DNA from 4 places in the Sinorhizobium alkalisoli genome. Region 2 is predicted to be linked to each of the others. Evidence: riboswitches for the same ligand, from Rfam matches in the RefSeq annotation. Region 2 holds a riboswitch; each other region holds the start of a gene.
The links. Region 2 has a riboswitch for cobalamin ahead of EKH55_RS29370 (DUF1636 family protein). Riboswitches for the same ligand answer to the same signal wherever they lie in the genome.
Positions count from the first base shown of each region.

Region 1: it holds a riboswitch for cobalamin, as region 2 does, so the genes downstream of both, EKH55_RS10980 (CbtB domain-containing protein) here and EKH55_RS29370 (DUF1636 family protein) in region 2, are expected to answer to the same signal.
Region 3: it holds a riboswitch for cobalamin, as region 2 does, so the genes downstream of both, EKH55_RS29475 (ABC transporter substrate-binding protein) here and EKH55_RS29370 (DUF1636 family protein) in region 2, are expected to answer to the same signal.
Region 4: it holds a riboswitch for cobalamin, as region 2 does, so the genes downstream of both, bluB (5,6-dimethylbenzimidazole synthase) here and EKH55_RS29370 (DUF1636 family protein) in region 2, are expected to answer to the same signal.

Region 1 is NZ_CP034909.1:2,254,066-2,261,445, reverse strand. Features, by position in the region: gene EKH55_RS10990 ((2Fe-2S)-binding protein) at 1-616, shown strand, start outside; gene EKH55_RS10985 (CbtA family protein) at 825-1,580, opposite strand; gene EKH55_RS10980 (CbtB domain-containing protein) at 1,895-2,071, opposite strand; cobalamin riboswitch at 2,112-2,375, opposite strand; gene EKH55_RS10975 (anthrone oxygenase family protein) at 2,583-3,059, shown strand; gene EKH55_RS10970 (cystathionine gamma-synthase family protein) at 3,061-4,344, opposite strand; gene EKH55_RS10965 (mechanosensitive ion channel family protein) at 4,691-6,013, shown strand; gene EKH55_RS10960 (alpha/beta hydrolase) at 6,200-7,380, shown strand, end outside.
Region 2 is NZ_CP034909.1:1,937,246-1,944,625, forward strand. Features, by position in the region: gene EKH55_RS09480 (dihydrofolate reductase family protein) at 1-577, shown strand, start outside; gene EKH55_RS09485 (CBS domain-containing protein) at 674-1,093, shown strand; gene EKH55_RS09490 (TerC family protein) at 1,308-1,943, shown strand; gene EKH55_RS09495 (mechanosensitive ion channel domain-containing protein) at 1,949-4,552, opposite strand; gene EKH55_RS29365 (DUF924 family protein) at 4,904-5,464, opposite strand; gene EKH55_RS29370 (DUF1636 family protein) at 5,549-5,947, opposite strand; cobalamin riboswitch at 6,070-6,282, opposite strand; gene EKH55_RS09505 (SLC13 family permease) at 6,381-7,380, opposite strand, start outside.
Region 3 is NZ_CP034910.1:769,485-776,864, forward strand. Features, by position in the region: gene EKH55_RS21240 (acyl-CoA dehydrogenase) at 1-236, opposite strand, end outside; gene EKH55_RS21245 (LysR family transcriptional regulator) at 467-1,372, shown strand; cobalamin riboswitch at 1,420-1,652, shown strand; partial or broken gene EKH55_RS29475 (ABC transporter substrate-binding protein) at 1,915-2,865, shown strand; gene EKH55_RS21250 (FecCD family ABC transporter permease) at 2,871-3,890, shown strand; gene EKH55_RS21255 (ABC transporter ATP-binding protein) at 3,887-4,690, shown strand; gene EKH55_RS21260 (hypothetical protein) at 5,023-5,256, shown strand; gene EKH55_RS21265 (hypothetical protein) at 5,302-5,550, opposite strand; gene EKH55_RS30075 (hypothetical protein) at 6,247-6,369, shown strand; gene EKH55_RS21275 (cold-shock protein) at 6,682-6,891, shown strand; gene EKH55_RS21280 (DUF6481 family protein) at 7,227-7,380, shown strand, end outside.
Region 4 is NZ_CP034909.1:1,660,013-1,667,392, forward strand. Features, by position in the region: gene EKH55_RS08145 (NADP-dependent malic enzyme) at 1-691, shown strand, start outside; gene EKH55_RS08150 (helix-turn-helix transcriptional regulator) at 954-1,691, shown strand; gene EKH55_RS08155 (acyl-homoserine-lactone synthase) at 1,844-2,488, shown strand; gene EKH55_RS08160 (DUF2865 domain-containing protein) at 2,769-3,899, shown strand; gene bluB (5,6-dimethylbenzimidazole synthase) at 3,952-4,659, opposite strand; cobalamin riboswitch at 4,704-4,914, opposite strand; gene EKH55_RS08170 (TolB family protein) at 5,042-5,872, opposite strand; gene EKH55_RS08175 (NAD+ synthase) at 5,876-7,380, opposite strand, start outside.

The DNA of each region.
Region 1 (7,380 bases), 320 kb from region 2:
CGGCCTCGCGATGGGCGCTGTCTATCTCGCCACCGGCCTTGTGCCCCGGATCGCGGGGCTCCGCTTCGAGACCTATCCGCGGATCGATGGCGGGCGAAGCTTCGAGGCTGGCCGCTTTCATTTCCTCTTCGATGCGCCGTCTGCGGCCGCCGGGAAAGGTGAGGAGGGGGAGCAACAGTTCCACGATGGCTTCGTCCTGCATATGAAATCGATCATAGCGCTCATCAAGCGCCGCTGCGGTCTTTCCGCACGGGCGCAATGGCGGCTTGCGACCGACGGCCTGGCGGGCGCTTTCCTGGAAATCGGGCGTCTGCGGGGGGAGCAGGCGGTCGCGATCGAGCGGGCTCTCGCCATCGTCAAACGCGCGGGCTCACCGCTCGCGTCGCGCGACCTGCGATATGAAGAGATAAGCGTCGAAACCCCGGGCGGTGCGCTTTGTCGAACCTATCGGATGCGCAGCGGCTGCTGTCTCTACTATCGGACGGAAGGCGGCGATTTCTGCGACACCTGCGTGCTGCTGAGGACCGAGACACGGCGCGAGAGATTAAAGGCGCATTTGCTTGAGACGGAGAGGAAGTCGGTTGGATGTGAAGTGGTGGATTGTCACCCACGATAGAATGGACGCACTCACCAAACTGACTGAGAATGCCCTTAGCCGAACCAAGCCCCTCCCCACAGGTGGGAGGGGCTTGGAGCCCGCGGCGATCGCCTGCGCTCCCCAATACCCTTAGCGTCTGTTCCAAAGGGCGAGATTTGGGTGGAAACGGTGCGGCCGAGAAAGCCCCTCCCACCTGTGGGGAGGGGTTGGGGAGGGGTGAGCCTGCTTAGCCGGCCTTCACGACCCGGTCGTTGATGAAGCCCGAAACGATGCCGAGGACGATCCAGAAGGCGAGTGTCGTGGCTAGTGCCGCAACCGCGAATTCCGCGCCAAGGACGGCCGGAACGTTGCTCGATATATCGAGCGGCTGCGGCGCGCCATAGGCGTGAGGTGCGGCGATCAGCACGAGGCCCGCGACCTTCGAGCCCAGTTCTCTGCGCAAGGCCAGCAGGTAGAGACCCGCGGCAGAGAGCAGCACGGTCAAGGCCCACCAGACCTGGCGCTCGCCAAGGTCGGCAGCCGGGAAGCCGGGCAGCTCCGGCGGCAAACCGAGCGCCGGCAGCATGTGCACGGCTAGCCAGCCGCAGGCGCCCCAGAGCGCCCCGTTTGCAAGCGTGATCCGATGGCCTGTCATGATGCTGATGCCGGCAAGCAGCAGCGAGAAGCCGGCGCCCGTGACCAGGTTGGCGAGCAGCGTTCCTGAAAAGCGGCTCATGCCGAACAGGATTCCGCTCTCCTCCTCGTGTCCGCCCTCATGGGCATAGGCGGGCGTTATCGGCGAAACGAAGGCGAGAAGTTTTTCGAGCGGCGAAACACCGTTCAGAGACGAATGCTCCTCGTGACCCGCAGCAGGCTGCTCTCCGCCCTCGAATTCCTCGGCATGCAGGATCAGCGGCGTGACGCGCAGTTCCTGGGCGGCGGTCATGAAGACGCCGGCGATCAGCCCGGCCACGATTGCGGCCAGAAGTGTCTTGACGATCATGTGTCGATTTTCCTCAATGCAGCGCTTCCCCTACTGCATGTCTCCTTTAATCGTCCTCGATTTAACGACAAAGACATGCAGCAATATAAGGTGCTACAGCGGCCTTTGCGCGTCTGATAACGCGCGCGGCGCTGTAGGGAGCACGGTCCAGCCAACGCAGTCGGGCACCCCTACAGCGCCCTGCGCCTTTCAGAGCGCACAAAGGACGCCGATGCGCGAGCCGCGACATCATGCCGGATGGCATGCGCACATGCTCGGAGCGCCTGACGGTTCTGTTCAGCTTCGATCCGGAACGCGCAAGGCGTTCCATTGGCTTAGTGGCAGGGGAAGCCGTAGGAATGGCGGGTGTCGTGCGCCGTGTCGTGGAGCACGGCCGAATTTGCAAGGCCTGCACCGAAGACGAGGAAACCGCCGATCATAAGGGCAAGAATGCCCGCAACCAGACGATCGCTGAGGGAGAGCGAAACGCTCGAAACGTTAGACGTAGCCATGACAACCTCCGTGATGGCAAGGGATGTTCCCGATTGGGCATTGCGCCCGCATCGATTGGCAGGTTTCCTGGCTCGCGGCGTCAGGTGTTGCACCAGGGATTTGCCTCGCCTTCCCAGATCGAACCGCCCTCTTGCGGTCTTCTCCAGTGGCTTTTTCCGGATCGCTCCGGAACGGCAAATTCACACCGCACTACAGTCGCGGGGTCGGCCGTGATTAAGATGCCCAGCTTGGGTCCACCCGTCACGTTCCCGTTTACTCCCGAAGCGCGTTCGCTTTCCGGGAACCAATCGATCCCCGATGATTAGGTGCGGCCGCGCCTGATGTCAATCGAGCCGGACCCGTAAAATGAACGGGATTGATGCCAGGCGCGGGCTTGCGAAATGGCGGGCGGCCGATCTTTCCAAAATGGTGCTGCGCCTCGTGACTGTATCGCGCCTCTCGTCTATCTCTGCAGTTGCGTTCCCGTTCCGAGCGCTTGCAGTTCCCGCTTGCTCGATCTGGAGATAAGTTATGGCAGCTTTCGTTCCCGGCCTTGCTTTTGCAGCCGCCATCGGTTCCGGCCTGATGGCGGGGCTCTTCTTCGTCTTCTCGGTCTGCGTCATGCGGGCCCTGTCGCGGCTTCCGGCGGAACAGGGAATAGCCGCCATGAACGCCATAAACGTGGCGATCCAGAACCCGTTGTTCCTGGTTGCCTTCATGGGCACCGCGATTCTCGGCCTGGCGCTGATTGTTGCTGCTTTCATAATGGGCGAGAGGGGGAGCTACCTGCTTGCTGCCGGTGGGCTCGCCTATCTCGTCGGCACATTCCTGGTGACGGTCATTTTCAACGTTCCTTTGAACGATGCGCTCGCAGCGGCGCGCGGCGAGGCTGCCGCAGCGCTCTGGCAGCAGCGCTACCTGACCGACTGGGTTCGCTGGAATCATGTCCGCACTATCGCCTCGATCGGGGCGCTGGCGCTTTTCGTGCTCGGCCTCGCCCGCAGTTGAATCAGGCCGTCGTCAAGGCATTGGCGAGGTCGGCGACGAGGTCGTCCGGATGCTCGATGCCGATCGACAGGCGGATGGTCGATTCGAGCACGCCGATCCGGCGCCTGACCTCGATCGGCACGCCCGAATGGGTCATGGCGGCCGGGTGGCTTGCGAGCGATTCGGTGCCGCCGAGGCTGACTGCGAGCTTGAAGATCTGCAGCGCATTCAAGAAGCGGAAGGCCGCCTCCTGGCCGCCGGCGATGTCGAAGGAGAATGTCGAGCCGGCGCCGGTGCACTGGGCGGCGAAGACACGGCCGGCATTCGATTCCCCGTCGTCGAAGGGCAGGTAGTGAATGCGCTCGACCTTCGGATGGTCGCGCAGGAATTCGGCGACGATACGGGCGTTGTCGTTCGCCTTCTCCATCCTGACCGACAGGGTTTCGAGCGATCGGCCGATCATCCAGCAGGAATGCGGGTCGAGCTGAGTGCCGATCGCCCCGCGCAGCGCCTTCACCTGTTTGACGAGGGCCTTGGAACCGAGGACCGCGCCGGCGATCAGGTCGGAGTGACCGCCGACATATTTGGTCAGGGAATAGAGCGAGAGGTCCGCGCCATGATCGATCGGGTGCTGGAACACCGGGCCGAGCAGGGTGTTGTCGCAGGCGAAAATCGGCCGGTGCCCCATTTTTTCGCCGATCCCGTCGGCGATGCGGCGGATCAGGGAGATGTCGACGAGGCTGTTGGTCGGATTGGCCGGCGTCTCGATCAGAATGAAGGCGACGCGGCCTTTCTTCATCGCCTCCTCCGCCGCGCCGTTGACCGCCTGCTCGTCTATGCCGTCGGCAAATCCAACGGCGGAGACGCCGAGATTCGGAAGGGTTTTCGCCAGCAGCGTTTCGGTGCCGCCGTACAGCGGCTGCGAATGCAGGATGACATCGCCCGGGCGAACGAAGGCGAGCAGCGTGGTCGCGATCGCCGACATTCCGGAGGAAAAGAGTGCGCCCGCTTCCGCCCGCTCATAGACGGCGAGCCGGTCCTCGACGATCTCGCTGTTCGGATGGTTGAAGCGGGAATAGACGAGCCCGGCGCCGACGCCCGCCGGCGGTTCGCGCCGGCCCGAGACGAAGTCGAAGAAGTCGCGGCCCTCTTCCGCCGAGTGGAAGACGAAGGTGGAGGTGAGAAAGATGGGCGGCTTGACCGCGCCTTCGGAGAGCTCGGGGTCGTAGCCATAATTGAGCATCAGCGTTTCGGGATGCAGTTTATGATTGCCGATATGGGTCTTTGATGGGTGCGGCGCGGTCATTGCTTTCTCCTCCGGGTGAACGGGCCTGGCTCTTTCAAATTATATCAAATGCTTGGACCGGTCCTGGCGATTTGCAGCAGCTTGATCATGGCCGGCGCAGATTTCCGCCGGTATCGAGGAGATAAGGCGCAGAATATCGCCGGCGAGTTCGATCGGCGGATTCCTGGGAGTGAACTCGACCTGGATTGCCACGGCGGTCTGCGGGGGCGGGTCTGTCTATGGCCTTCAAAGGCTCTCTGCCGCCACGAGCATTGAAAATGGGAAAATTGGCCTAGATTCAAAGAACTAGGGTGGGTCCGTGGCGTATTCACCGTCACCGGGCGCCCGGCGCTCTGGGAGGACGGCAATGGATTTCCTGCAAGCGATCGAGGCCACGGAGTCCTGGCTGCGGACGATGGTCTTGAATGAGTGGACTCTCTACCAGCTGGCGTTGATCGCGGTCGGCTACCTGGTTTCCCGCATCCTGGCGAAACACATAGAGCCGGCGGTGGAAGCACGCGCGCGCACGATCAAGGGAAATCCGGACCTGCTTCGCGTGATCATCGCCTTCATGCGGCGGCTCAAATGGGTCTTCCTGATCATCTGGTTGTGGATCGCGGATGTGCTGCTGTTGCGGTATGGCTGGCCGTCCTATCGTTGGCTGGTCTCCACCGCGCTCACGCTCGCCGCCGCGTGGTTCGTCATTTCGGTGCTGACGCGGATCATCCGGAACCTGGTGCTGGCGCGTGTGGTCGCCGTCGCCGGCTGGTCTTACTTTGCGCTTTATGCACTCGGGCTGGACGAGGTCGTGCTGGCGGCTCTCGATGGCGTGGCGATCAATCTCGGCGCTGTTCGCCTTTCGATGTTGATCGTGTTGAAGGCGATCGTCCTTTCCGCCGCGCTGATTTGGGCGGCCGTCCTGATCGGCAATGTGACGGCGCACTGGATCGACCGCTCCGGGGATCTCACGCCCTCCTTCAAGGTGCTTATCAGCAAATTGATCAAGATCGGGCTGATCATGTTCGCCGGCGCGGTCGCGCTGTCGGCAACGGGGGTAGACCTGACGGCACTCACCATCTTTTCCGGCGCGGTCGGCGTCGGTATCGGCTTCGGCCTGCAGAAGGTCGTTTCCAACTTCATCTCCGGCATCATCATCCTGCTCGATAAGTCCATCAAGCCGGGCGATACCATCACGCTTGGCGATACGTTCGGCTCGATCCGCGACCTCAGATCCCGCTTCGTTTCCGTCATCACCAGGGACGGCAAGGAATATCTCATTCCCAATGAGGACTTCATATCGCAGCAGGTGGTGAACTGGTCCTTTTCCAGCGAATATGTCCGCATCGAAGTGGACTTCGGGACCTCCTTTGACAGCGACCCGCACGAGGTCGTGCGCATTGCGATCGAGACGGCAAAGGCCACACCCCGGGTCGCCAGCACCTACGCCCAGCCGGTCTGCTGGATGACCGGCTTCGGGGCATCGTCGCTCGATTTCAAGCTGCGGTTCTGGATTTCCGACCCCAGCAACGGACTGACGAATATCCGCGGCCAAGTGTTGCTTGCCTTGTGGGACGCTTTCAAGGCGGCCGGCATTTCGATCCCGTTCCCGCATCGCGAGATCATCATGAAGACGCCGGTCGAGGTGACTCGCGGCCCGAACTATGCCGACAAGGCCGGCGCTGCGGAGTAGGGGCCGGATTGCGGCAATTGACTGTGCCGGCTCATGGGGCGACATTGCCGCCGAGACTGCGCGCCTGCATGTTTCCCCGATCGGAATCGGCTTCTGGGCGTCAGCAGGGCGGACAGAGGTTTGCATTCCCCGGACGACAAACGGAAGTGACGATTGCGGCGGCGACGTATCGAGTGGAGGTCCGCGATGGAACGGCTTCGGCAGACGGAACTATCGGGTAGGACGCGGCCGCTGCCGCATCCGGTGGGCGGCTTCCTGCGTTCGTTCTCCGCGTCCGGCATGCTCGTCGGCGTCCTGTTCTTTGCGGTTTCGCTGACGCCGAGTCTCATTCCGCGGCCCTATGCGATCCAGGGAGTGATCTCCGGCGCTTCGCTTGCGGCCGGCTACGCGATCGGCGTGTTTCTGCGCTGGCTTTGGTCCTTCTTCGAGTTGCGCGAGCCTTCGCCGCGGCGTCAGCGCACGCTGAAGATTGCAGCAGCGATCGTCTGCATCGCCGCGGCGGCCGTGTTCCTGTGGCAGACGACAGCATGGCAGAATACGGTGCGCAGCATAATGGGGCTCGCGCCCATCGAGAGTGTTGAACCCGTCAAGCTCGGCCTCGTTGCAGGTCTCGTCTTCCTGCTGCTCGTCCTCACCGCGCGCTTGTTCCGGCTCATCTTCCGCGTCATTTCGCGCTGGTTGGAACGGTTCCTCACACGTCCCGTCGCCAGGGCGATCGGCGGCCTCATGGCGATCATGCTCTTCTGGTCGCTCGCCAACGGCGTCATTTTCAACCTCGCGCTGCATGCCGCCGACAGTTCCTTCCAGACGCTCGACGCGCTCATCGATCCCGACGTGGCGGCGCCGATGGATCCGGTGAAGACCGGAAGCGATGCCTCTCTTTTGAACTGGGACGAACTCGGTCGGCAGGGGCGCGAGTTCGTGGCTTCCGGGCCGTCGGGTAGGGCGATCGGCGCCTTCTTCGGCCGGAATGCGCCCGATCCCGTGCGGGTCTATGTCGGGCTGAACTCCGCCGAGACGCCGCGCGAAAGGGCGCGGCTGGCGCTCGAAGAGCTCAAGCGCGCCGGCGGATTCGAGCGTGGATCGCTGGTGATCGTCGTGCCGACGGGAACCGGCTGGATCGATCCCGCCGCGCTCGATACGCTCGAATATCTGCTGAAAGGCGATGTCGCGAGTGTGGCGGTGCAATATTCCTACCTCACAAGTTGGCTTTCGCTGTTGGTCGAGCCGGGATATGGAGCCGAGACCTCCGATGCGCTGTTCGAGGAGGTCTATCGCTACTGGACGACCTTGCCGCACGACCGGCGGCCAAAGCTCTATCTGCACGGCCTGAGCCTCGGCGCCATGAATTCGCAGGGCTCGCTCGA
Region 2 (7,380 bases):
CGGCTTCGAATATGGCGGCTGGGCCGCCCCCTCTTTCGACGAGGCGATGGGCCAGGCAGTGGACGAGATGTTCGCCGAGCCCTTCGATCTTCTCCTGGGCAGGAAGACCTACGACATATTCGCAGCCCACTGGCCCTATGCAGGCGCCGACGACCCGATCGGCACTCTCTTCGATCGCATCACCAAATATGTCGCAACGCGCGACCCCGACCGGCAGTTCGACTGGCAGAACAGCCGGACGTTGGGAGCGGACGTGGTCGGCGCACTGAAAGCGCTCAAAAGCGAGGATGGACCGAACCTGCTGACGCAGGGTTCGACCGATTTCCTGCAGACGCTCTTTGAGAACGACCTCGTCGACGAGATGTATGTCTCGTTCTTTCCGGTCATCCTCGGAAGCGGAAAGAGGCTTTTCGGCGAGGGCACGAAGCCCATGGCGTTGAAGCTTGTCGGCTCCCGTGTTTCCGGGTCGGGCGTAACGGTCAACAAATACGTCCGCGCCGGCGAGGTCGTAACCGGCTCCTTCGAGTTCGATCAGCCGACGGAGGCGGAACTGGAGCGGCGGCGGAAGCTGACCTGAGCGGCCGACAGATTTCCTTTGCGATCATGCGAATACCCGCGAATAGCCACGATTTATCGCGTATAATGGGCGCTCAGCTGACAAATGGAGGGTATGATGAGAACCGAAGAAGCCATGCATCCCGGCGTTCGTTGGATCGGGCCGGACACGGACTTGCGTACCATCGCGCGCATCATGAAGGAGGAGGATATCGGCGCATTGCCCGTGGGCGAAAACGACCGCCTGATCGGCATGGTGACGGATCGCGACGTTACGTTGCGCGCCTTTGCCAATGGCGATGACATCTCTTCGCTCACCGCCCGCGACGTCATGACGAGGGAGATCGTCTATTGCCGCACCAACGAATCCGTCGAAGACGCCATTCACCTGATGGAGTCGAAAAAGATTCGACGTCTTCCGGTCATCAATGACGACAAACGCATGGTCGGCATGCTGTCGCTGGGCGATGTTTCCCATTGCGCCAGTCAGGAACTCACCGGCGAACTGGCGAAGGCGGTCAGCGGCCATCACGCCTGAACGCCTTCACCTCAGTTGGCTCCGACGCCGCGCGTTTTGGGAACACGCGGCGTCGTAGGCGCGCCCGAGCTGCGCCGCACGGGATGTCTTTCCCGCTGCGGTTTCCCGGCGGCAAGAATACTGCGGGCGACCGGCAGAACCCCTTGATCGAGTGGATCGTCGCGGTCTATGCCTCTAGCCGCGCGGATATTTCGCGCGCGGAGAGGGGCACGCCATGGAAATCTTCACGTCCGCCGGTTTGCTGGCGCTGCTGCAGGTCATCGTCATCGACCTTGTGCTTGCGGGCGACAATGCGGTGGTGATCGGACTTGCGGCCGCGGGCCTTCCGTCTGATCAACGCAAGAAAGCGATATTGGTCGGCATACTGGCCGCCACGGCCCTCCGGATCGTCCTTGCGACATTTACGGTTCAGCTTCTCGCAATCATCGGGCTCCTCCTCGCCGGCGGCCTGCTTCTGCTTTGGGTCTGCTGGAAGATGTGGCGGGAGATCCGCTCCGGCGGCCACGGCGATGTGCAAGGCCTGGATAGCGCAACCGCGCCACGCAAGACCTTCGTCCAGGCAGCGACCCAGATCGTGGTTGCCGATATCTCCATGTCGCTCGACAACGTCCTCGCCGTGGCTGGTGCCGCGCGAGAGCACACGACGATCCTCGTCTTCGGCCTGATGCTTTCGATTGGCATGATGGGCGTTGCTGCGAACATCATAGCGAGATTGCTCAGCCGCCATCACTGGATTGCCTATGTCGGCCTGGTGATCATCCTCTATGTGGCACTCGACATGATCTACCGGGGTTCGCTCGAGGTCTGGCCGCATCTGATGCCGGCCGCCCAGGCGCTGGTCGCCGGTTGATCGAGTTAGCGCTTGGTCGGGCGCGCTGCCGCGGGCATGTCCTCTTCGTCGGACGGCAGCTTCGCTGCAACGCGCTTCGCACGCGTCTTGGAGAAGCCTTCGTCTTCCAGGGCCTTTTCCAGGGCCGCCTTGTGATCGTCGTCACCTTCGACATGGATATTGAGATTGCGCTGGGGAAAGGGAATCTCGATGCCCTCTTCTCGGAAGCGCTCGAAGATCGCCACGCGCAAGTCGTTGCGCACGCCCACGCCGTTCAAGAGATCGGCCAGGTGCACCCGCAATTCGAAATCCAATGAGAAATCGCCGAAGTTCAAGAAGGCGACCGACGGCTCCGGATTCTTCAGGACCATCGGATGCTGTCCGGCGATCTCGAGCAGAATCTGCATGACGCGGCGGGGATCGCTGTCGTAGCTCACCCCCACCGCCACCTCCGCCCGCCCGACGCGGTTGCGATGCGTCCAGTTGCCGACGGACGCATTGATCAGTTCCGAATTCGGCACGATGATCGATTGCTGCTGGAAGGTCTCGATCTCCGTTGCGCGGACGGAAATGCGCCGCACGAAACCTTCCGTGGTGCCGCTGACGATCCAGTCGCCCACCTTGAAGGGCCTTTCGACCAGCAGGATCAGGCCCGAGACGAAGTTGGAAACGACGTTCTGCAGACCGAAGCCGACGCCGAGCGAGAGCGCGCCGGCGACCAGCGCGAGGCTGGAGAGGTCGAAACCCGCTGCCGAAACCGCAATGAGGGCCGCAGCACCGACGCCGACATAGCCGATGCCCGTCCGTATCGAGTTGCGCACGCCGGCATCGACGCGGCTCCGCGCCATCACGTTCCTGTCGATCCAGCCCTGTATCCAGCGCGTCGCGGCGTAGCCGAACACAAAGAACAGGAGCCCGGCAAGAATGCCGACCAGCGAGATGGTGATCGTGCCGATCCGGATCTCGGTCAGGAGCCGATAGGCCCAGGATTCGATATCGGCGATCTGGAAGCCCCATTGGAGCAAGATGAGCGGGATGAAGAACAATACGACCAGCGCATAGATGCCGAGCCCCGCGGCAAGGCCGATCTGATCGAGCGCCACCGATTCGAGGTTGAACCGCCGCTCGAGATAGCGGCCGACGATCGTCTCCGCAAAAGCGCCTTGCTTGGCAACCGACTTTCCGGTGAGAAACCCGATATACATCATGACCAGGATGGCGCCGGTGATGATGATCTGGGTGGCGATGAAGCGCGCCATGCCGACATAGCCGGCAAGCGCGATGGCGACCAGCGCCGCGCCCATTGCCAGAAGCGATGCGGATATGATGCGCGGCCACGGGCGACCCGGCGCGTGGAGAGGGTCGTCGCGCCGCAGGACCGGCCGAATCCAGGCCATCGACATCAGGATGAGCCCGATGATGATCGACGCGACGAAGCTCTTTGCAACCGTCAATATCACGGGCGAACCAAGCGCCTCACTGATGCTCCCGAGCAGATAGTCGAGGCCGTTGACGAGCGCCATCGCGAAGATCGGCACCATCAGCACCTTGGCACCACGGTCCGAGACCCGCACGAGCCGCCATGCCGAGTGCGTTGGCGACAGGACGGAACTGGCAAGGCTCGTCACGAAGAACAGCACGACGCCCATGCCGAGCGTCACGGCAACGATCGGCGCGATATCAGGCCTGAGCACGTTGAAGCTGTCGAGGAAGAAATAGCTCGAGGCGGCGAAGGCCGTCAGCGCCATGGTGGGAATCATCGTCGACCAGAATGCCCGCGACAATTGCCGGAAATAGGTGGGCTCCTCGTCGTGACGCTGGAGAAAGGGAGCGAAGAGCCGATATCCCCCGGCGAGGAAAATCAGCGCCGCACAGAGCGACAGGAATATCGCGCTGAGGAAGGGCAGGCGCTTGTAGTTCCAGGCAAAGGTCAACCAACTGCTGACGCTGCGCCACAATGCGGTGGCTTCGGCCGCCGTCGCTGTAAACGCCTCGCTCAGCATCTCCGCCGAAACGTTCGTATGCCTCAGCAGCGTAGTGGAGAACAGTGCCCGACGTGTCGCGGTTATCGTGCCGGCAAGCCGTCGCGCCTCGCCGGCAAGACTCTCCGCACGGGCCGCGATCGCATTGATCGCCGCCCGTTCGGCAAGCAGTCGTTGTCGCTCCTCCGTCACGATTGCCGCCTCCGGCGGCTGGTCCTTGCCCGGCGGCTCGCCAAGCTCTTCCAGGCGCGCCTTGATGTCGTCCAGTCGTGGCCGGGTGGCCGCGGCGGCCGAAACGATCTCCTTGGCAAGAGCGTCGGCCTGTACCTTCAATTCGGCAAGGCGCGTGTCATCGTCTTTTGCATTGGCAACGCGCTCCCCCAGTTGCTTGAGATCGCGCTCGGCTTTGGTCAGTTGCGCTTCCGCCTGCTGCAGCACCGGCGATGCGGCAGCTCCGGCGCCCGCTTCACCCCGTGGCGCCGGTTGTCCCGACCGGGCAGGCTCGGCTGCCGGGGCGGGCGATTGTTGAGCGGGCTCGCTTTGCTCCACGGGCCGAGCCGCGTCCTGGGCCGTCGCCGGCGCGCCGCCGGCGAGCGCCAGCACAACCAAAGCAAACAAGAGGGCGGTCAATTGTGCTGCCGAACGCAATTCAAGATCCTTCGCAATCCGTCTATCGCCGATGGGCTCGCCAAAGCGAGCGCCATCATGTCCGATCTGCATACGCAACAAGGCGAAAAGATGCAAAACGGCATCTTTTGCGACTTGCCCGTCAATGACCGCCCGCGCGTCTTTTTCGGACGCATTCAGACGCACATAAAGCGCCGCGCGTCTTTTTAGACGCGCAAAGGTCGCTGTAACACTTTGAATTGCTGCATGTCTTTGTCCTTAAATCGAGGTCGATTAAAGGAGACATGCAGTAGGTCGCCGCATTCTTTGAATCGGCGCATTGCGCTTTGCGAGGACCGTCACTTCGCTCCTATGCCCTGAAGCGGAGCACCGTCAGAACCCCGCGCCAGGCTTAGCCAGATAGGCCTCCTCCGCCGGCGTCGACCGGCGCCCGACGATGCCGTTGCGATGGGGAAAGCGGCCGAACTGCTCGATGACCTCGCGATGGCGGATCGCATAATCGAGATAGTTGGGCTCGCCGAGCTCGGTAAAGAGCTTCACCGACATCGTCTGATCGGCGAGGTTCTCGGAATGCTCGAACGGCATGTAGAAGAAGGCGCGCCATTCCGGCGACACCGCCTTGTCGGCGCTGGCGCCGATGGCAAGCTGTGCTTCGCGCAGGGCGAGTCCGTCGGTCGCAAACGCCAGCGGCGATCCGCGATACATATTGCGCGGGAGCTGATCGAAAAGAATGATCGCGGCGAGCCAATTGCGCGGGCTCGCCCTCCAGACATCGTCGACATGCCTTGAAAGCGCCAGATGCGCATCCCGGAAGCGCTGCACGCACTCGCGATCGAGTTCGGCGCTCGGCGTGAACCAGTGCTCGTAGGAAAGCTCCCCGAACCAGAAACGCAGCACGTCCTCCGGTGTGCAGTTGGTGCTTTGGTCAGTCATTCCGGCCCCTCTCCTTCTGACGGTCGCGAGTGGTCAGATAGGCGATCGACTCCACGATTTCCAGCCGGCCCTCGGCGGCCTCCATCACTGGAAATGCCCGGCAAGCGCCTCGGAGACGATCAGCGCCGCCGGAACGCGGGCGAGATTGCCGCCGCCGGCGGCGCTCGGCCCGCCGTCCACGCCGCCATTCGCATAGGCGACGGCGAAGCCGACGAGATCGTCGATATTCTCTTCGGCCGCGACATCGCCGAAGAGATACGTCGCCCTGCCCGATGCCTGGAAGGCAATGGTGCAGGGACGGGTGCAGGCGGCCATGCACACCGTCCCGGCAATCGCGAAATCATCGGCGAGCGGCTTGCCGAGCGCCGAAATGCTGCCGTTGAGCATGGCAAGCAACCGGGCACCCGGTAGGCACGGCCCGCCTGTTAAGTGGCACTCGGTCGAAAGCGTTATCTTGTGCGCTGATTGATGCGAATTCGCCATGGCTGTTCTCCGCCGGCCCCTGCCAGCTTTGCAAGGGGGCCGCAGAGAATGGCGAAACTCGAAACCGACGATTGACGCCGGACAGAAGCCGCTTCTTTTCCATCGGAACACCCCGTCCGTTGTGGTTGATCGGTTCGATGGCAGGTCTCCTGGCTCGCGGGTCGCGGCGCATCCACGTCTTCCCGGCCTCCCGGCCAGTGACATGTTGTGGATGCGCTTTCCGCTCACAGTTGCGGGGGCAGCCACGGCATCGGCCCCTTTCGGGCATCCTCACCGCGTTCCCTTTTCAGCCGCTGCCGAGTTTCGGCAGCAGCACCATCACGCCCTTGGTTGCACGAGTCTCGGCTCGATGCAATGGGGTCGGGATAATGATCGACAGTGCCGTCCGCCCTTCTTCGCTGCTCCTTCGCGATCACGGCGGAAGACCGGCTCGCTATTGCAGCGGCCAGAACCACATCAGCAAGGGCACCGTGGCAAGGATGATGACGATCGACAGCGGCAGTCCGAGCCGCGGATAGTCGCCGAACCGGTAGCCGCCCGGGCCCATCACCAGCGTATTGCACTGGTGCCCGATCGGGGTGAGGAAATCCGAACCGGCGCCGATCGCCACCGCCATCAGAAAGGCGTCCGGCCTGTAGCCGAGCGTGGCGGCGAAGCTCACGGCGATCGGGGCCATGACGAGCACGGTCGCGGCGTTGTTGAGAAACGGCGTCACCGCCATCGCCGCAATCAGGATGAGCGCCAGCGCCCCGGCCGGCGGCAGGTTGGTGGCTATGCCGCCGAGCCAGCCGGCGATCAGGTCCGAGCCGCCCGTCGTGCGCAGCGAGTCGCTGACGGGGATGAGCGCCGCCAGCATCACCAGGATCGGGCCGTCGACGGCCCGGTAGACGTCCCGCAGCGGGATGACGCGGAAGATCACCATGGCAAGGGCCGCAGCGAAGAAGGCGACCGGCACCGGCACCAGGCCGACCGCGGTCGTCGCCATCGCCGCCGCCAGCAGCAGCAGCGGCAGGGTTCCGCGCCGGATCGTGCCGAGCAGAATCTCGCGCTGCGCCAGCGGCAGGCAGCCGAAGTCCTGCAGGAAGACCGGCAGCTCGCTTCGCGCCCCCTGCAGCACCACGATATCGCCGGCCTGCAGCCGGATGCTGCCGAGACGCTGTTTCAGCCTCTCGCCCTGCCGGCTCACCGCAAGCAGATTGACATTGTGATTGTTGAAGAGCGCCAGCCGCTCGGCGGACATGCCGATGAGCGGCGAATTGCTGCCGATCACCGCTTCGATCGCCTCGATCTCCGCACGCGTCTTGTCGCCCGGCATCGGCAGCCGGTCGCCGGCGATCTTCAGCTTCGCCTGGGAGACGATGCGGTCAAGCGCCGCCGGTCCGCCTTCGAGCAGCAGTATGTCGTCCGTCTCGATCACCACATCGGGTAGCGGC
Region 3 (7,380 bases), on a different replicon from region 2:
ACGCTCATCATCGAGCGGTAGCCCGAATCGATGCGCTCCACTTCGCGCGCCACGAGACCGTAGGAAACATAATTGGCGCCGGCCGCGCCATATTTATCCGGCAGCGTCACACCGAGAAGCCCCGCCTGGCCCATCAGCCGGAAGAGGCCCGGATCGGTCTTCTCCTCGAGATAGGCCTCCCCGACGCGCGGCAGGAGTTCTGCTTCCGCGAAGGTCCTGGCCGCATCACGGATCATGCGCTCGTCCTCGGCAAGCTGGTCGTCGAGGAGAAGGGGATCGTCCCAGGCGAAAGCGCTGCCTTGTGATGAATGCACGGATGGGTTTGTGGTCACGGATTCTCTCCCGATATCTTTTACGCCCCGAGGATCTCGAACGGCAAGCCGATTTTCCCATGTAAGTACCGCTTGTTGCCGTGCGGAAAAAGCCGTATTTGCGTGTAACATCATTCATGGAATGCATAAGTGAGATGCGCCCGCGCCGGTTCCTCCCCTCGATAAGCCTTTTGGCCGCCTTCGAGGCCGTCCTGAAGACCGGCTCGACAGCGGCGGCGGCGCGCGAGCTCGATCTGACGCAGAGCACGGTGAGCCGTCTCGTCCAGAATCTGGAGCAGCAGCTCGGCCGCCAGCTTTTTGAGCGGCACAGGCAGAAGCTGATCCCGACGCAAGCCGCTCACGCCTATGGCCGGGACGTGACCCGCGCGCTCGATCTCATCCAGCGCGGCAGCATGGAACTAGCCGCAAATCCGGGTGGCGGCACGCTGTCGCTCGCGATCCTGCCGGCCTTCGGCACGCGATGGCTGGCGCCGCGGCTTGGCAGGTTCCTGGTCAAACATCCCGGCATCACGATCAATCTGGCAACGCGTCTCAAGCGCTTCAACTTTGCCGTCGAAGGCTTCGATGCCGCCATCCATTTCGGGGCTGACGATTGGCGCGACGCCGGCCACATGAAGCTGTTCGAGGAGCGACTGACGGCCTGCATCTCGCCAGCGCTGCTCAAGGACCATCCCGTTGCCGACGTTGATGGGATGGCCGGGCTGCCGCTGCTTCAACTGGAGACGAGGCCGAACGCCTGGCGAATCTGGTTTGCCGCCCATGGCGCGGAACCAACAAGCGTTACCGGAATGCTCTTCGACCAGTTCGCGACCATGACGCAGGCTGCGATCTCCGGCCTCGGCGTGGCGCTTCTTCCGGATTATCTGGCAGACGCCGAGATAGCGGAGAAACGCCTCGTTCCGCTCTTGAAGAGGGGGGTGCCAGGCTCGGGATCCTATTGGCTGGTCTGGCCGCAATCGCGGGCCAGTTACCCGCCACTCGAATCCTTCCGCGCCTGGCTTGCCGCGGAATTGAAGCCGCAAGCAACGTCGGCTTCCTGACCGCGGACGCGCGGCAGGGCCTACCCTTGACCAGTCGGGCTCAACTATCTATGGAGTCTCTCGACGGTTCCCCGACGGTGAAGCGAAGGGGATTAATAGGGAACACGGTGCGGACGACCCAACAGGGACCAAAACCGTGGCTGCCCCCGCAACTGTGAGCGGATTGCCGTCCATCCTCGTGGCGCCTCGAGCGCCGTGCCACTGTGCCAACCGGCACGGGAAGGCAGATGGACGACAGATATCCGTAAGCCAGGAGACCTGCCGTCATGCGTTCGCTCCAATGTCCACGGGCGGGGATGCCCGGAACAGGATATGCCATGACACATTTTCGCGCCTGGCTGCGCCTTCCTGAATTCGTTCCTTCCCGTTCGAGCCGCTCGCTCGAAACCGCTGACTGAGGCGGCGCGACAGTTCCCGCCGTCCGCGCCGTGCGGCCGGTATTCTACAATCGGGGAGATCGATCCGTGACCATCATTCCTAACAGTCGCGGCAGCCTTATTGCCGTCGCTACGCTGATGTCGACTTTCGCCTTCGAGGCTCAGGCCGCCGAAACCACCTATCCGCTGACTATCACCAATTGCGGCCGCCCGATTACCTTCGATAAGGCGCCCGAACGCGCCGTCTCGATCGGCCAGAGCAGCACGGAGATCATGTATCTGCTTGGCCTGCAGCACCGGATGGTCGGCACCGCCGTCTGGCTCGGCCCGGTCATCGAGGGTTACGAGGAGGCCAATGCCAAGGTCGAGCGTCTTGCGGACAACGATCCGAGTTTCGAGAGCGTCGTTGCCAAGAAGCCCGACATCGTCACCGCGCAGTTCCAGTGGCACGTCGGGTCCGAGGGCATCGTTGCCAAACCGGAGCAGTTCGAGGAACTCGGCATTCCGGTTTACACCTCGCCGGCCGATTGCGTCGGCAAGGACAATACGGGTGGAGGCGATGGCGTTCGCCACGCGGTCTTCACCATGGACCTGATCTATCAGGAGATCGCTGAACTGGCGCAGATCTTCAACGTCCAGGAACGCGGCGAGGCGCTGGTTGCAGAGCTGAAGGCCCGCGAGGATGCTGCCAAGCAGAAGATCGTGTCGGCGAACGGCAAGCTCTCGGCCGTGTTCTGGTTCTCGAGCGCGGAGCTCGACATCGACCCCTATGTCGCCGGCAAGAACGGTGCTCCCGGTTACATCATGCGGGCGCTCGGCATCCGCAATGTCATCGACAGCGAGGAGGAATGGCCGACCGTCGGCTGGGAAGCCATCGCCAGGTCCGAGCCGACGATCATCGTCGCGGGCAAGATGGAGCGTCGCCGTTTCCCCGCAGACGACATCGCCGTCAAGTACCAGTTCCTCAAGTCCGACCCGGTGACCAGTCTCATGCCGGCCGTCAAGGAGGGCCGCGTCGTCGAAATGGACGCCCAGGCGATGAACCCAACGATCCGGACCATCGAAGGGATCGAGGCCCTGGCCGAGGCTATCGAAAAAGCCGGCCTGACCCAGTGAATAGGATGGTGGGCTCCCTATCGAGGACAGGCGCCACAGTGCTGGCGCTTGTCCTGCTGTTCTCGGCGCTCTGGCTGGGTGCGGCGATCGGCGAGACGGCGATCCCGATGGATGTCGTCGCCCGGACGATCGCCAATCGGCTATGGCAGGCGGGCTATCCGCTCGATCCGATCAACGAGGGCATCGTCTGGAACTACCGTTTGAGCCGCGCCGTGGTGGCGGCGTGCTGCGGCTCGGCGCTGGCACTTTCCGGCGTCGTGCTGCAGTCGCTTCTGCGCAACCCGCTCGCCGATCCGTATATTCTCGGGATCTCGGCGGGAGCATCGACGGGCGCGGTCGCCGTTGCCATCCTGGGTTTCGGTGCCGGTCTGTTGACGCTGCCGCTGGGGGCCTTCCTCGGCGCACTTCTCGCATTCGGGCTCGTCAGCCTGCTCGCAATGCGCGCGGGCAGGGGGCATGGTGCCACCATACTCGCCGGTGTCGCCGGCTCGCAACTCTTCAACGCGCTCACCTCGTTCATCGTCACCAAGGCGGCCAATGCGGAGCAGTCGCGCGCGATCATGTTCTGGCTGCTCGGCAATCTGTCTGGCGTCCGTTGGCCGGATGTCTGGCTTGCTCTGCCTGCCGCTGTGGTTGGCCTTCTTGCCTGTCTCTGGCATGCGCGTGCGCTCGATGCCTTCACCTTCGGCTCCGAGTCCGCCGCCTCGCTCGGCATACCCGTGCGCCGCGTCTGTGTCGTGCTGATCGGCGCATCGGCCATGATGACGGCGGCCATGGTCAGCATTGTCGGCTCGATCGGCTTCGTCGGGCTCGTCATCCCGCATGCGGCACGGATGCTGGTGGGCGTCCGGCACGGGCTGCTGTTGCCGGCATCCGCTTTGACCGGGGCAATCTTCATGGTCGCCGCCGACGTGGTTTCCCGCGTGATCATTCCGGGCCAGGTGCTGCCGATCGGCGTGGTGACGGCGCTTGTCGGAGCGCCTGCCTTCGCGATTATCCTTGGCCAGCGGGGAGCGGTTCGATGATGCTTTCGGCATGCAACGTCTCATGGTCCACGGGCGGAATTTCCATTCTCGAGAACGTCTCGCTCGACGTCGTCCCGGGAGAATTTCTCGGCATCGTTGGACCAAACGGTTCCGGAAAGACGAGCCTGATGTCGCTTCTTGCGGGTCTCCGGCGACCGAAGTCGGGTCGGGTGCTGCTGGACGGCCGGCCGATAGACGGGCTCGGACGCCGTGAGGTCGCCAGGTGCATAGCCCTCGTCGAACAGCAGGCCGAGACGAGCGAGCGCATATCGGCGCGCCAAGCCGTGGAGCTCGGCCGCACCCCACATCTCGGGCCGCTCGCACCATGGTCGGCGGAGGATGACGAGATCGTCGGCGCGGCGATCCGCAACGTCGACATGGAGCCATTGGCGGCGCGGCAGTGGCACACGCTCTCGGGGGGAGAACGCCAGCGCCTGCACATCGCCCGTGCCCTCGCGCAGCAGCCGGAAATCCTGCTTCTGGACGAGCCGACGAACCACCTCGATGTCGGCCACCAGATCGGCCTGCTGCATCTCGTCCGCCAGCAGCAACTGACAGCCGTGGCGGCGCTTCACGATCTCAACCACGCAGCGATGTTCTGCGACCGAATTGCCTTGATGAGCGGCGGCCGCATCGTTGCGCTGGGCCGCCCATCCGAGGTCCTCAGCGCAGAGCGGATCTGTTCCGTCTTCGGGGTGGTGGTCGATGTCCAGCATGAGGGCGAGGGGCGCTGTTACATCCGCTACTGCGCGCCCGGTTCGCCGGCCGCCGAAAGACCGAAGCTCAAGAGGATCTCATGATCCTTGCCCAGACGCGTGATTGCGACCATCGTGGCAAACTCGACACCGGCTATGCGGCGGTGGTTTCTTTTCGACCGACGGCAAGTGCGGTAGTGTCGTGCTCCCGCGGCCGCTGCCAGTCGTTATGGCGCGGGACAAACTTTGTGCCGATTTCGGCTCGCGCCGCCGCAATCTTCCGGGCAAGCGCCTCACATGCCGGCGCCTTGCGAACATAAGCAAAAGAGGGCAGGGTTCGACATGGTGCGAGCCCGTCGCTGGGCGTTCCACCGGGTGGGAATGCTCCCGCTATATCGGCGAGCGCCGATAAAATGGGGCCGTAGGGCGGGCGAAAAATGAATAACTCCAAACCTGACAGGCTTCACCTGACCTTGGCCGAGCTGATCAGCGACCAGATCGAGAAGCGCCATGCAAGTGAGCTTAGAGCAGTACTCTCAACCGGTAACGAGATCACGATGCATGGAACGTTCACGGTGGGCAGTGACTTCATCATCTACAGAACGACGAAAGACGCCAGCGGGAAATGGGCAATGACGCCGTTCGCGCATATCGTACAATTGGTCATCTGATTTCCAAGCTGCGCGGCTACCGCCGGGACGACACCGAATGTCAGCCTATCCAGGTGCATCCCCGGGCGTGTTAAGAATACGCAGCGCCCGCACCGCATTCTTGGGGCTGAGCCCTTCCATCTTCCAAGGGCCGATCTCTGCTGTATCCCCGGTTAGGAGATAATAGATCGTATAGGTTCCGTCTCCATCGAAACGGCGGCCATATTGATCGCGTCGTTCGGATCTGTTCGGCGGGCCCCCCGCGGATTCCCATGCGCTGATGATGAGCGCGTGTTCTTCGTGTTTGCTTCTCATCTGCGGCTCTCTTCGCGCCGGTCGCCTGCGCCACGGCGCTCCTCAGTCAACGGAAGCCAGGCCCCGTTCAGTCGGCTTGGGCCAAGCCCGCAACGGTGGCCTCGCGCTTGGATGTTCGGGAAGCGAGATCAGCGAGTTTGGTCCATTTCCTCTTGCTAAGCTGAGACCAGCATAAAAAGAGCATAACGCCATATGCGTCGACTGTGGCTTTACTATGAAAGTCGGTGAAAATCTGGTCTTTGAAAAGATTTATTCCTGGGTCCAGCAAAGATAAAAGTGAAACAAATCGAGCATTGTTATTCTCAGTAAGTGTGCGGCGAGCACCAGTTGCAATTAGGATAAACAAGCGGAATTCGTTGTTTACTTTACGTCTTTTATGGCGCACTTTAAAAAATCCGGATTGGCATTGGCTCCTGGTCGGAGCAGGGGCCTGCAAAGATCCCCCTAATCGACCCGATTAGAGGGAATGAACTCATGACACTCGGCCAAATCGCAGAGTGGACAAGACGCAGCGCGATCGGTCAGCCGCAGGAATTTGCGAAGTGCGCCGAGCTTGTGGCAACCATCATCGTCCACATCGGGTCCGACCGCAGGTCCTCGGCCAGGTCAGAACGAGGTTGCCGTCGCTCACTTCGTGAAGCGCAGCGGAAGCCGCGCTCTGGGCATCTAGAGCAAACGAAAACTGGGAAAATCGCTATGAAAAACCTCATCCCCGCCCGCTTCTACACCTACGATTTCACACGCCTCTTCGTATCGCTTGCCTTTACGCTGGCGATTGCTGTGATTGTCTATTCGGTCCTGTTCGGACGCATCCTGTAGACATCTGAGCATGGGTCGTGTCCGTGCCCCGTCTGGTGATGGTCCTGACCCTAAGCTCTGAACGCTGCCAGTTCGCGGGGAAGGGAGGCGACTCGCTCACGTTCTGCAGCCTAACATTGCATTTTGCCATTCCGAAAACAAAAAGTTGACGTGGCCGCCGCTCTCGTCTATGGGAGGACATCGATACTTTGTTTGCCGATATTTGTTTTTGCCGCGCCTTGCGCGTCTCTTGACGAACTTCCCTCTCTCAAAAGTCGAAACCCCGCTGTGCGCCGCCCAGCGGTGATCAATGTTGCTAAGAAAGGGTTCGTTATGACCACTGGCACAGTTAAATGGTTCAATTCCACCAAGGGCTTCGGCTTCATTCAACCTGACGACGGCAGTGCCGATGTGTTCGTTCACATCTCTGCTGTTGAACGCGCGGGCCTGAATTCGATCGTCGAAGGTCAGAAACTCGGCTTCGAGCTCGAGCGCGACAACAAGTCGGGCAAGATGTCCGCAGGCCAGCTCCGCGCTGCCTGACGCTTTTCGCCGCTAATGACCACGGATGTACTGGCATGGCGGCAAGACGTTTGAAAAGGCCAGGCGCATGTCTGGCCTTTTTCCGTACAAGGCGTCGATAGCTGGCGTGAGGCAATCCTCTGGCTGCTTGAAAGGCGACCTTCGTGACTACAGCGCCTTGCGCGTCTTATTAGACGCGCAAGGCGTTGTAGCACTTTGAAGTGCTGCATGTCTTTGTCCTCAAATCGAGCTCGATTAGAGGAGACTTGCAGTAGAGCGGGATGAGGAAAAGTTTTCGCGGTTTTTCACCCGCATCCCGCTCTAACTCTTTAGGATGGAAGTCAAAGGAATAACGATTGAGACACCCGAGCGACAACGGCTTTGCCGAACGGCGGAATGCCGCGGCAGATGCAAAGCGCCAGCTTCTGCAAAAGTTCGCATCCGCTCCAAAGGCGACCGACCCTGAAATGCAGGAAAAGCGGGCGGCTCGTGAGGCGGTTAGCCGTGCCA
Region 4 (7,380 bases), 280 kb from region 2:
CCGCACGATCGTGCGCACCAATACGACGGTCATCGGGGCTCTCGCGGTCAAGCGCGGCGAAGCCGATTCGCTGATCTGCGGCGTCGAAGGGCGCTACGCGAGACATTTGCGCGACGTGTCGCAGATCATCGGCAAGAAATCGGGCGTCCACGATTTCTCGGCCCTCAGCCTGCTGATCTCGCAGCGCGGCGCCACCTTCTTCACCGACACCTATGTCAGCTACGACCCTAGCGCCGAAGAGATCGCCCAGACGACCGTGATGGCCGCCGACGAAATCCGGCGCTTCGGCATCACCCCCCACGCCGCACTCGTTTCGCATTCGAACTTCGGCTCACGCGATTCCGAGAGCGCCTCCAAGATGCGTACCGCGCTCCGGCTCGTGCGCGAGCTTGCGCCTGACCTCGAGGTCGACGGCGAGATGCACGGCGACTCGGCAATTTCCGAAATCCTGCGCCAGCGCGTGATGCCGAACAGCACCCTGAAAGGGGAAGCCAATCTGCTCGTCTTTCCCAATCTCGACGCCGCCAACATAACCCTGGGCGTGGTCAAGACGATGACCGACAGCCTCCATGTGGGGCCGATACTCCTCGGCTCGGCCTTGCCGGCGCACATCCTCTCACCCTCGGTGACCTCGCGCGGCGTCGTCAACATGGCCGCCCTCGCCGTCGTGGAGGCGAGCCATCCCGCCTGATACCGAGCTTGGGTTTCTCCAGCGGCTCACCCGACTCCGCGCCCTTTGAACGGGATTAGCTTGGACAGTCCGGTTCGAGCTGATCCCGGGCGATCGTTGCTTCAGCAATCGCGCATTTGGCGATTTTTAAGTCCTGCCGCCACAAAACCACAATCACCGATTGATATAACAGGACGACTGCAGCGTTTACGAAATATAGCACTAGACAAAGACGGTCTCACTAAACCATGTTTATTCTAGGGGCATGAATCGGTGTTACGGCATGACTGATGAACAAGCTGTCCTCGATCTGCTGGATGTCGTCGAATACGGAGGCTGCGCCGAACCGCAGCAATTCTTTGCCTTGATGCGCCGCACCTTCAATATCGCGCATCTCCTCTACCTCGAAGCGGAACCATCGGCAGATGGCCTGAAAGTCTGCCGCCTGCATCACACTTTCGGCACCTATGCTGCCGATCTCTATCATTCGAGAGGGCTCCACCGGATCGACCCGATTCTGAGACTTGCGCTCGGCGGCGTCAGGCCCGTCGAATGGGCGAGCGCCCGCCGACGCTTCCCCGAATGCGAACCGCTCTTCGAGGCGGCAGAGGAGATCGGTCTCTCGACGGAGGGCGTGGCGCTGCCGCTTCCGTCTCCAGCCAGTCGTATGGCGCTTCTCGCTATCAGTTCCAATCTTTCGCCGGCGGAATGGTCCGACTATCGCCGCCGCCATCTGCGTGATTTCCAACTGGCCGCAAATCTGTTCCACGCCTCCATGCTCGAGCATTCGGCGATGCCCGGGGCCATGGACGAGCGCGACATGAGACTGACCTTGCGTGAAACCGAGGTCCTCACCTGGTCGGCAGCCGGCAAGAGCTATTGGGAAATCGCCACCATCCTCGGCATCTCCGAGCGCACGGTCCGTTTCTTCATGACCAACGCCCGACGCAAGCTCAACGTAGTGTCGAACACGCAGGCCGTTGCGCAAGCCGTTCGCCATGCCTTGATCCCCACCATCTGACGGGTCGACTTCCGAGCCGACCTGAAAATCGGTACACCGCCCCCCAAATTTACCGGGAAAATGGCAGAAATTGAACTGTCACTATCGACAGTTACATGTGTCAGCGGAGCCTGCCAGCATCGCACCATCGAAGGAAAGCGATGGAGCGAAAAATGATCAGAATAATAAATGGTAACGCTCGCGGGCGGCACCCATTGGCCATCGACGAGATGTTTCGGCTGCGCAAGCGCGTCTTCCATGATTTCCTGAAATGGGACGTAAAGACCGAGGGCGAGTGGGAAATCGACCACTATGACAAGGCCAATCCGCTCTATGTGATGTCCTATTCGCCGGAGACCGGGAAACTGCGCGGCTCGCTGCGGCTTCTGCCGACGCTCGGCCCGAACATGCTGGACGACACCTTCCCGATCCTGCTCGGCGACAATCCGGAGATCCGCAGCGCAGAAGTGTGGGAATCAAGCCGGTTCTGCATCGATCCGGACATCTCGCAGGACCGGGCGTCGAACCAGGTTACGGTTGCCGCGGCCGAACTCATGTGCGGCGTCGGCGAACTGAGCCTGAGCTCCGGCATCACGCATATCGTGACGGTGACCGACGTATTCCTGGAGCGGATGTTCCGGCGGATGGGATGCCCCGGAGAACGGATCGGCGATCCCCAACGGATCGGCAATGTCCATGCGGTCGCGATCGCCTGGGAAGTGTCGCAAAGATTGCTCGAAACCATGAAGGCCGTCGCCGCGATTGAGGGCACGGTTCTGGAACGCCCGATCTCGCTGGAGACAGCCAGGGCGGCCTGACGGTCACCTCACGGGGCCGCGCTTCAGCGCATCGGCCCGAAAATCGCACTCGATTTTCGGGCCGATGCGCAGACTCAAAGCGGTACAGCGACCTTTGCGCGTCTGAAAAGACGCGCGGCGCTGTATGTTCGCAGCGCGGCCTGGCCTCCCATTGCGAGTCGCGCCATTAACGCAAAGGGCGTGTTGCGGTTGCGCCAGCCTGCATAGACTCTAGAATGGAGGCAGAGAAAAGGCTGCGGCCGCTGAGGCGGCCGTTCCGCCGGAATGCAGGAAGAGGAAAGTGTCGGGATCTCCGAGCAATGCGCCCCGCGGCATCGCATGGCTTGCGGCTGCGCTTCTGCCGTTGGCATTGGCTACGGCAAACGAGGCTTCGGCTTCGAGCGTTTGTGAACGGCTTCAGGCCCGCCTCGCCGGCATGCCGACCACGTTCAGCTCGAATGCAAACCTCAGCGATTTCACCGGCGCCATTTCCCGCCAGAACATTGAGCTTCGACGCGCCAGGAACGAGCTCAGGCGGCTCGGATGCAGTCGCGGCAGCATCATCGTCATCGACGACAATACTCCCTTCTGCGCCGAACTCGACGACACGATCGCACGGATGGAGGCCAATCTCCAGGAATTGAAAGTCCATCGGCAGCAGCTGGTGTCGAACGGTCGCGCAGACGCGCGCCGGCGCATTCTCGCCGCGATGGAGATCAACGGCTGCATTCCGGTGCGCGGCGACGAGGGGGGCGAGCTGGACGAGTTCGCGACGACAACCGAGGCCGACATCCATCGCAACATCCTCAGGGATCTTGCACCGGACGACGAGGATTATCCGTTGCTCTTCGAAGAGCCCGGGATCCAGGATTTCTCGCCGATGGAGGGATACGGGAACGGTCGCTTGCGGACCATGTGCGTGCGCACCTGCGACGGCGCTTTCTTCCCGATCTCGTCGAATGCCTCGCCGGCGGATTTCCCGCGCGACGCCGAGCTCTGCCGCGCCCGTTGCCCCCAGACAGAGACCGAACTCTATTTTCACGTGCTTGCCACCGAGGAGAGCGACCAGATGGTCTCGGCTTCGACCGGCAGGCCCTACCGCGAACTGCCGACGGCCTTTGCCTACCGCACGCGCGACGTCGCTTCACGAGGCGCCTGCGGCTGCAAGCCCGCAAAGGCAGCCGGGCGGACGAACCGGGAGAGCACCTCCGAAGCCAGTCTCGCGGCGAGCCCCTCTGTCGTGACGATCGGCGGCGCCAAGGTGGGAAGGACGACTGAAGGCGCGGCCGCAAGGCCAACGAAAGAGCGCCCCTACGACCCGAAGAGCGCCAAGGTGCGCATTGTCGGTCCGACCTTCCTGCCGCCGGAAGAAAGCGCGATCGACCTCAAGAACCCCTTGGGACCAAGCTTTCAGCCGCAACAGGAGAATTGACGACGCTCACCTTTCACACGAGCCTATCCAGGCAAGACGTTGAAAAAGCGCGCTATCTCCGACCTGCATCAAGGTCCGCGGAAATGCCCCACTCCTCCTCGAAGGTCAGCTCTGCGAGCGGCAGCCGCTGGCGCCATCCCTTTGCCGCCAACTCCGGCTGCTGATAGAGCCGGTCGACGAAACCGAGGCATAGCCAGGCGACGATTTCGATGTGCTCCGGTATGCCCAGGATGGCCTTGATCTCGCTTTCATGAAAGATGCTGACCCAGCCGACGCCGACGCCCTCGGCGCGCGCGGCGAGCCAGAGGTTCTGCACCGCGCAGACGGTGGAGTAGACGTCCATCTGCGGGTTGTGGGTGCGCCCGAGGACGACCGAGCCGCCGCGGGTGCGATCGCAGGTCACGCAGACGCTGAGTGGCGCCTTGCGAATTCCTTCGAGCTTGAGTGCGCGATATTTCGCCTGCGCTTCGCCCGCGAACATTCGCGCGGCCTCCTCGTTGGCGCGCTGGAAGGCCTGCCACGCCTTCTCCCGCGTCTCCTCTCCGCGCACGAGAATGAAGTTCCAAGGCTGCATGAAGCCGACGGACGGCGCATTATGGGCGGCGGCCAGCAGCCGTGCTATCAGGGGTTCGGGCAGCGGCTCGGAGAGAAATTCGTCTCGCACGTCGCGGCGGGTCTCGATCGCACGGTAGACGGCGGCACGCTCGTCCGGCGAAAAGGCTCCAGCTGCGACAAGGCAGCCGCTCGGGTCAGGCAGCATCGTTCGATCCCCAACAATGCACAACCTCCCGCCGTCCGCGCGGGGCCGGTCCATCTTGCCAGGCCGGTCTTCTGACTCCGGTTCGTCCGGCCGCGCCGCCTTCCCGAATCGCCTGAGGATTCAGTGGCAAGGCTCCGAATCTCTTCAGAGCATGACTGGCGTGGCCGTCCCCGTCACAGCGTTGGGCACGTGCCGGAATTGCACCGACTTCCCGATTCTCCCGCGCTTGCGGGCACCTGACGAGCGCCATATGGACACAGGCACCCACGAAAGGCAAGGCATGCCTTACAGCGCCGCGCGTCTTTCAGACGCCAAAGGTCGCTGCAACTCTTTGAGTCTGCGCATCAGCCCGAAAATCGGTTCCGATTTTCGGGCTGATGCGCTACCGTTCGGGCCGGTAGCGCACGTAGGCGAAGGCTTCGCCTGATGGTGACCAGTTCGGAACATTCATGGTTCCCTGCCCGCCGAAGAGTTCGAAGAGGACGCGCGGATCGCCGCCTTCCGGATTCATCAGCCTTAGCCGCACGTCGAGATCGCGCGGGTGGTCGGAGACGTCGCCGTCATAGGAGAGTACCAGGAGGTTTCGGCCATCCGGCGACGGATGTGGAAACCAATCGCCATAGGGGCTGTTGGTGATGCGCTGAACATCGCTGCCGTCGGGCCGGATCCGCCAGATCTGCATGCTCCCGGTGCGGCTGGAGTTGAAATAGATCCACTTGCCGTCGGGCGACCAGTCCGGCCCGTCGTTGCGGCCCTCACCCCACGTCAGCCGGCGCTCCTCGCCGCCCCCGACGGAAATCGTGTAGATGTCGAAGACCTGGTCTCGGATTCCGCAATAGGTCAGCGTCCGGCCATCGGGCGACCAGCCGTGCCAATAGGAAGGGAGCTTCGGTGTGACGAGCCGCGGCGCGCCGCCCTCGACCGGCAGGAGATAGATCGCCGACTTGCCGAATTCGGTTTTGTCGCTGATGGCGAGCGTCGTGCCGTCCGGCGAAATCCCGTGGTCGTTGTTGCACTGCCGGGCGAAGCCCGTGTCGATCTCGACCGGCTCCGGCGCCCCGTCGAGCGCTATGCGATAGAGCCGTCCATCGCCATTGAAGACGAGGAAGCGCCCGTCCGGCGACCAGTTCGGCGCTTCGACCAGCCGCTCCGTCTGCCAGACCACGCGGGTCTCAGCCGTCGCGATGTCGAAGATCTCCACCGAACTGCGCATGGACTATCCCCTGTCGCGGAAGCGGTTGGTGATGGGGTAGCGCCGGTCGCGACCGAAATTCTTCTTGGTGATCTTCACGCCCGGCGCCGACTGCCGGCGCTTGTATTCCGCGATGTAAAGCAGGTGCTCGACGCGGTGGACGATTGCCTCCTCGTGGCCGCGTGCGACGATTTCGTCGGTGCTCATCTCCTTTTCCACCAGGCATTCGAGGATGTCGTCAAGCACCGGATAAGGCGGCAGCGAATCCTGATCGGTCTGGTTCGGCCGAAGCTCGGCGGATGGCGCCTTGTCGATGATGTTCCGCGGAATGACTTCGCCGGAAGGGCCGAGCGCGCCGGGTGGTACAGTGCCGTTGCGCCAGCGGGCCAGCCCGTAGACCTGCATCTTGTAAAGGTCCTTAATCGGATTGAAGCCGCCATTCATGTCGCCGTAGAGCGTGGCGTAGCCGACGGACATTTCCGACTTGTTGCCGGTTGTCACCACCATCGAACCGAACTTGTTGGAGATCGCCATCAATATCGTCCCGCGCGTGCGGCTCTGCAGGTTCTCCTCGGTAATGCCGGGCTCGGTGCCCTCGAACATGTCCGAGAGCGCATCGAGGAAACCGTGGACCGGTTCTTCGATCGCGACGATATCGTAGCGGCAGCCGAGCGCCTTGGCGCAGGCCTCGGCATCCATCAGCGAGGCCTCCGACGTGTAGCGGTATGGCAGCATGACGGTGCGGACACGCTCTTCGCCAAGCGCGTCGACCGCAAGCGCCGCGCAGATCGCCGAATCGATGCCGCCCGAAAGGCCGAGCACGACATTCTTGAAGCCGTTCTTGTTGACGTAGTCGCGAAATCCCAACATGCAGGCGCGATAATCCGCCTCCTCGTTTTCCGGAAGCCGTGACTGGTGCCCATTGGCCGAAACCCAGCCATCCGAGCCTTTCGTCCAATCCGAAAGCGAGACTGCCTCCTCGAACTGGCTCATCTGGAAGGCCAGCGACCTGTCGGCATTGAAGGCAAAGCTCGCACCGTCGAAGACGAGTTCGTCCTGGCCACCGAGCTGGTTGGCATAAATCATCGGCAGGCCGGTCTCGATGACCTGCTTCAGAACAACCTGGTGCCGCACGTCCACCTTGCCGCGATAATAGGGCGAGCCGTTCGGTGAAAGCAGGATCTCTGCGCCGCTTTCCGCGAGCGTCTCGCAGACGCCGAGTTCACCCCAGACATCCTCGCAGATCGGGATACCGATGCGGATGCCGCGAAAATTCACCGGCCCCGGCATTTCGCCGGCGTCGAACACGCGCTTCTCGTCAAATTCACCGTAGTTCGGCAGATCCACCTTGTCGCGGACGGCGATGATCTTGCCGGCATCCAGCACGGCCACCGAATTGTGCCGGCGCTCGGTTGCCTGGCGCGGAAATCCGACGATGACGCCGGGGCCGCCGTCAGCGGTCTCCTCGGCCAGCTTCTCGACCGCGCGCTCGCAGGCTTTCAGAAACGCCGGCTTCAGCACCAGGTCTT